Roseimicrobium gellanilyticum: one gene and its partner. The main gene of each other region encodes a partner of the protein of the gene in region 2 in a complex. Links are inferred from orthologs where the notes say so. Each region holds a gene or a part of one and is shown on either strand. Other genes may lie near its edges.

The links. The genes of interacting proteins can lie anywhere in the genome.
Region 1: the proteins of nuoB (region 2) and DES53_RS29815 are in contact, whole or in part, in a crystal structure (PDB 6I1P), measured with the Thermus thermophilus proteins. The link is inferred for Roseimicrobium gellanilyticum from one-to-one orthologs. Residues at the interface, in WP_096411117.1 of Thermus thermophilus: Ala56, Arg57, Asn58, Asp59, Arg62, Phe63, Ala110, Ser113, Ser114, Gly115, Gly116, Met117, Asn119, Gln125, Asn126, Asp134, Val135, Tyr136, Val137, Pro138, Gly139, Cys140, Arg143, Glu145, Ala146, Ile148, Tyr149, Ala150, Met152, Gln153; in WP_096411123.1 of Thermus thermophilus: Val22, Thr23, Val24, Pro25, Tyr26, Pro27, Val31, Ala32, Leu33, Phe37, Pro64, Ala65, Asn94, Met95, Leu96, Arg97, Cys98, Ile99, Phe100, Phe119, Glu120, Met121, Ala122, Asp123, Tyr124, Glu125, Tyr126, Asp128, Leu129, Lys144.

The regions. Positions count from the first base shown.
Region 1 is NZ_QNRR01000017.1:116,827-119,874, forward strand. Bases 1-2,977 are described here. They hold DES53_RS29815 (NuoI/complex I 23 kDa subunit family protein), read right to left. Parts: upstream 1,768-2,977; coding sequence 1,234-1,767; downstream 1-1,233. Other genes in these bases: nuoL (NADH-quinone oxidoreductase subunit L), read right to left, coding at 1-316; nuoK (NADH-quinone oxidoreductase subunit NuoK), read right to left, coding at 333-650; DES53_RS29810 (NADH-quinone oxidoreductase subunit J family protein), read right to left, coding at 664-1,227; DES53_RS29820 (complex I subunit 1/NuoH family protein), read right to left, coding at 1,781-2,977. Also shown: more of DES53_RS29820, read right to left, coding at 2,978-2,992. UniProt on the Escherichia coli protein: NDH-1 shuttles electrons from NADH, via FMN and iron-sulfur (Fe-S) centers, to quinones in the respiratory chain. The immediate electron acceptor for the enzyme in this species is believed to be ubiquinone.
Region 2 is NZ_QNRR01000003.1:487,183-490,157, forward strand. The notes cover bases 32-2,935. They hold nuoB (NADH-quinone oxidoreductase subunit NuoB), read right to left. Parts: upstream 1,800-2,935; coding sequence 1,263-1,799; downstream 32-1,262. Other genes in these bases: DES53_RS11930 (SUKH-3 domain-containing protein), read right to left, coding at 153-590; DES53_RS11935 (NADH-quinone oxidoreductase subunit C), read right to left, coding at 659-1,231; DES53_RS11950 (vWA domain-containing protein), read right to left, coding at 2,235-2,935. In the rest of the region: DES53_RS11925 (NHL repeat-containing protein), read right to left, coding at 1-6; more of DES53_RS11950, read right to left, coding at 2,936-2,975. UniProt on the Escherichia coli protein: NDH-1 shuttles electrons from NADH, via FMN and iron-sulfur (Fe-S) centers, to quinones in the respiratory chain. The immediate electron acceptor for the enzyme in this species is ubiquinone.

The DNA of each region.
Region 1 (3,048 bases), on a different replicon or contig from region 2:
TGTAGCTAGTGGAATAGATGTGCACCAGCATGCCAATGAAGGTCACGATGAAGAGCATGCCCTTGCTCTGCTGGTCGACGATGAAACTGATGTTCGCCTTGAAATCACCCACCTGCAGGAAGGGGTACATCAGGAGGCGATCCTGATCCTTCGCGCCGAGAAAGACGAGCGCGCACAGGAACATGATGACAGCCACGCCCGTGGAGATGAGGTGAGCGGTATTCTTCAGCACCCCGTGCAACAGGGTGATGACCACCGCTGATGCCAGCGGCAGCAGCAGCACCATGCCTGTAAGGGTTTCGGGAGAGAAATTCATCAGATCGTCGGAGTTGTCAGCCCTTCATCTTCTCCACGGCGCCCACATCGACGCTCTGCTTCGCGCGGAAGAGCGCCACAATGATGGCGAGACCCACGGCCACCTCGGCGGCAGCCACGGTGATGGTGAAGAACACCAGCGCCTGGGCATTGTAATCGGGAAGTCCCTCCACGAGACGGAAACGGGAAAAGGCCACCAGCGTGAGATTCGCGGCGCTCAACATCATCTCCAGGCACATGTAGATGGTGAGGATGTTCCGCCGCACGACCACGCCCACCAGCCCGATCGCAAAGAGCAGGCCGCTGACCATGAGGTAATGACTGAGGGTAACCATCGCAGGACTGGGACTAATTCACTTCACGCTTGCTGAGGATGACCACGCCCACGGTGCCGACCAGAAGGAGCACACCCACGAGCTGAATCTGAAAGGGGTAACGCTGGAAGAGGGCCTGGCCCACCAGCTTGGCGTCAGGGAGGGACTCACGCTCGAGATCCTTCTTGATGCCTGGCAGCTTCTGCGCCGCCGTGGCGCGCTCAAACTGCACCGGCACATCGGACAGTTTCGTCTTACCCTTGTCGAAATTCGCCAGGATGCTCCCAAGCTGGGCCACGAAAATGATGGCAAGCAGTGCGCCGCCCACCACCGGGAGTGCATTCACCTTCTTCAGCGCCTCTGCCTTGATATCCAGAAGCATGATGATGAAAAGGAACAGCACCATCACCGCGCCGGCGTACACAAGGATCTGGATGATGCCGATGAAGTAGGCGTCCAGACTCACGAAGAGCGCAGCCAGACCCACGAAGCTCATCACCAGGGAGAGCGCGCTGGCCACCGGATTGCGCAGCACCACGACCATCAGGCCGAAGACCAGCGTCATCGCAGCAAAGAAATAAAACAAGAAGGACGGCATGACGGCTTACTTCAGATCGTTCCACTTGTTCACCAGGCCCTCACGCACGCCGCCAATCTCATAAAGCTTCTTCTTGTCGTGCACCATCTCTGCACGGCTCAGGCCGGTGATGGCGTAGTCCTTGCGAAGGAAGATGGCCTGCTCAGGGCAGACCTCCTCGCACATGCCGCAGTAGATGCAGCGGATCATGTCGATCTTGAACTCCTGGGGGCGCTTCTCCACCTTGGCCCACTTGTCTTCGCTGGGGATTTCCTCAGGCGTGATGGTGATGGCGCGGGGCGGGCAGATGAATTCGCAGAGCTGGCAGCTCACGCAGCGCTCGCGGCCGTGCTCGTCCGTCACCAGGGTGGGCGCACCACGGTAGTGATCGGGCAGGTTCGCATCCCACTTCTCCTCGGGATACTGCATGGTCACCTTCTTGCGACCACGCACGATGGCAATGGCGTGGCCGAGGGTGATGCGCAGGCCCTTCAGGAACGTGGAGATAAACCAGCGCTCATGCCATTTCAGTTTGGGACGTTTACAGACAATCGTGGCCATAATCGCGGGTCGATCAGATGCGGAACCACAGCATGAGCACGGCGGTCAGGAACACATTCGCCAGTGCGAGTTCAAAGAATACCAGCCAGCCCAGCTTCATGAGCTGGTCATAGCGGAAGCGCGGCAGTGTCCACCGCACCCAGATGAAGAAGATGATGAAGCCCACCACCTTGATGAGGAAGCTGCCGATGTGCAGCAGACCCAGCCACCAGGGAGTCGCACCCTCATGGTAGGTGAGCTGAATGCCGGTCCACTGCTCAATCAGTCCACCAAAGGGGATGCTCCAGCCGCCGAGGAAGAGGGTGACCGCCAGACCGGAACCGATGATCATCGCGGCGTACTCTCCCATGAAGAACAGGGCGAACTTCATCGAGCTGTACTCGGTGTGGTACCCGGCCACGAGTTCCGTTTCGCACTCGGGAAGGTCGAAGGGCGCACGGTTCGTCTCGGCAAACATCGAAATCACGAAGATGACGAAGGAAATGGCGATCGGAATGAGCAGGACGAAGCGGCCGAAGCTGAGACCTTCACCCCAGAAAGGCAGGAGCAGCCAGCCGTTCTTGTCCTGATAGCGGGCGATTTCGGAGAGGTTCAGATCACCAAGAATCATCAGCACCGGGACGATGGAGAGGCCCAAGGCGATTTCGTAGGAAATCATCTGGGAGGAGCTGCGCACACCGCCGAGGAAGGGGTACTTTGAGTTCGACGACCAGCCCGCCAGCACGATGCCGTACACGCCGAGCGAGGCGATGGCGAAGGTGAAGAGCGGTCCGATGTTGAGGTCCGCAATGACCAGCGCCACCGGCTGATGCACCCAAGCACCTTCCACGCCGAACTTCGTGAGCCAGCTCAGATCCAGCTCGCTTCCGAAGGGAATGACCACCGCCGTGAGCAAGGCCGGCACCATGACCAGCGTGGGAGCCAGCCAGTAGTAGAATTTCTTCACATGGGAGGGCGTGAAGTCCTCCTTCAACAGGAACTTGAGGCCGTCTGCCAGGGGCTGAATGAGACCAGCCAGGGGGATATCTTTCTTCCCTCCGAAAAGGGTGAGCGGAATGCCAGTGCGGTTCGGGCCGACGCGATCCTGGATGATGGCACTCACGCGGCGCTCGGCATACACCGAGTAGGCCACCATGGGCAAAATGACCAGGAAGCTGAAGAACACGATCTTCACCGCCGAAGCGATGAGATAGGCGAGATTGATGCTGTCTAGAAAGCTACCCATGAGCCAACCGCGAACCCGCGGGACGTAGAGACCGATCTCACTACCGGAGGCGGGGC
Region 2 (2,975 bases):
TGCCAAAAAGTTGCAAATGATAGCAATTAATACGGTGTAATACATCTAGCTGAATGCAGCAGTTTCCATGCTGCGCCACTGCGAATTGCTTTGATGGCAAATTTTTCAATCCCGGACGCTTCGATCGTCCGGAGTTTTGCTGCATCCGCTGGCTACATTTCGCGAGGTGGCAGATCCCAGCGCCTGTAGTGTGCCGGGATCTCCTTTCCCAGGATGAGCAGCTCCAAAGCCTCTTCCACGGTTTTGCCCACGAAGGCCAGTTCATAGTCGTCTGTCAGATAGGCGCGGCCTGTCGCATCCAGCCAGAGCGAGCCCTCACCCCAATACCAGGTCGCTGCCACCGGAAGGAGATTGGGCAGGCCTGAGAGCACCGCCAGACGCTCATGGTGCTCATAGTGCGCATTCACGTAGTACGCGTTGCAGAAGAGCTGCGAGCCAATCGTCAGCCCACCAAACTCCGTCAGGAATCGTTCCCCGGCCTTGTGCATGGGAAAATGGAGCAGTTTGAGCTCCGCATCCGTCTCGCGACCAGCATACCAGCCGGACTTTTCCAGCTTGTACTCCAGCTCTGGGGAGAAGCGGTGCTTCACAATCCCAGACTCAGCGCAAACTAAACGCCACACCAGTATTTTTTTCCAATGCCGCGTATTTGCCCCGGCTATGAATCAAAGCTCTTCGCACGGGGCTCGCGATCGATGGTGTCTGCGTCCGTGGGGCACGTGACGAAGGGACCACCCTCCAGCGGAGCGATCCCGGTGAAGGCGATTTCCGGCATGTCGCTGGGCTTTCCAGCCAGGGGAAACTCCTTGCGCAGGGGGAAGAAGGGATAGCCCTCCCACATGAGGATGCGGCGGAGATCGGGATGGTCGTCGAACTTGATGCCCATCATGTCATAGGCCTCGCGCTCATGCCAGTTGGCCGTGAGCCAGATGTCCGTCACCGTTGGAACATTCTGGTCTTCGGGGAGCATGGCTTTCACGCGCAGATGCTCGTGATGCGTCATCCCGTAAAGCTCATACACCATCTCAAACCGCGGCTCGGTCTCGTAATGGTCCACGCTGGAAATGTCCACGAGGTAGTCGAAACCCAGTTCATCGCGGCAGTAGCGTAGCAGGGGCTTCAGGGACTCCAAGGTCACGCTGACATTGTGCTCGCCACGGAACTCCGTGGTGCCGGTGATGGCAGGTCCGAACTTCTCGGTGAGGGCCTTGACGATTTGCGCGGCGTTCATGGATGACGTGACGTGCTGCTACAGCGGCGGCTTAGCTCAGTTCCTCCACGAGTTCCTTCTTCTGGTCGAGCAGGGAAGACTCAGCTTCGATCTTCTTCTGCAGACGGAAGAAACCTTCCAGAAGCGCTTCAGGACGGGGAGGGCATCCGGAAATGTAGACGTCCACCGGGATGAGGCGATCGATGCCTTGCAGCACCGCGTAGCTGCGGTACATCCCGCCGCTGCTGGCGCAGGCGCCCATGGCGATGCACCATTTCGGCTCCGGCATCTGGTCCCAGATGCGCTTCACGGCGAGGGCCATCTTGTAGGTAACCGTGCCGGCCACGACCATCACGTCAGCCTGGCGAGGGGAAAAACGGAAGACTTCCGCACCGAAGCGGGAGATGTCATAGCGGGAGCTGGCCGTGGCCATGAGCTCGATGGCGCAGCAGGCAAGACCCATCGGCATCGGCCAGAGGGAATTCTTGCGCATCCAGTTGATCGCCGCATCCAGCTTGGTGATGACGACATTGCTCTCGATTTTGGAATCGTAGGCAAAAGGGGTGACGATGGGCTCGGGTGCAGACATGGCGGCTCCTTGAAGATCATGGTAGTCCCTGCCCGGCCGGGGGCAACCGCTTTGTGAAATATTTCACAAGCTGAGAAAAGGCTGGTCCTCGACGCTTGTCTTGCAATTGAACACACTGTTATCTGGCAACGTGAGTGTAGCAGTTGGCGACATTATCCCCTTCACCGTCATCCGGGATGGCGGATACGCTTACTGGGGGACTTTTGAAGGCCAGACGGGATTCATGCATTGCGTGGAACTGTCACGTACCAAGCCGATACCTCCCGAGTGTCATCCGCGCGTGGGCGATGTCCTTAAGGTGCAAGTGTTTCGGCTCGTTACGGAGTCACAAGCCGAACTGCCCGCGGATGTAACCCACGGGGGCGAAATGGAGGTACACTTCGCGGCCTCAGTCGCTCTGCTTGAACCGCCACCTGCCTAACGTCGAAACGTCCTTCAACCCGTAAGCCGAATCCGCTCCCCAAAGGGAAACCGTTTCAGGTCCAGTCCACCCGCTGTCACCACCCACAGCACCGGGATGCGGGGCTGCCACTCGGGGAAGTGGCCGTAGCCGTCCGTGAGGTAAATCGCGAGGGCGGTCTCGCCATATTCCTGCGCACGCTCCACGTGCTCAAAGAAGGGGCGGAAATTCGTGCCGCCACCGCCAAGAGCACTCGGTGGGGGTTCAAAGGCGTCCAAGTGGTGGGGGCCATTCAGGGCGGAGTCCGCGTAGTAAAGGTCGCAGACCAGATGCGGATAGGCGGAGAGAATGCCCTGCACTTCGCCGAGGAACACGCTCATCTGCGCGTCCGTGACAGAGCCGCTGGTGTCCAGGCATACGTGTACGCGCACGCTCTCGCCTTCGAGTGCCTCCAGGTACATGCCGCGTCCGACAAAGCGCCGATCATACCCCGAGAAATCGGTGGGTGTGTGCACGAGATAACGCCAGAGCCACGAACGCCAGTCGATATGACCGGGCTCCAGACATTCCATTTCCCGGCGCATGGACATGGGTGGCGCCTCCTGCCCCATGCTGCGCATGATGGTGCGCGCCTTCTGCATGGCATCTACCCAATGACGCTGGAGGGCAGCAGCCTGGGCTTCGGAGCCTGCGGTATGGGTCTCGCCATCCTCCGATGCCAGGAGGTCCGCCATTTCTGGCGCAGGCATGTCCGGGCGCTCTCGCTTGAGGATTTC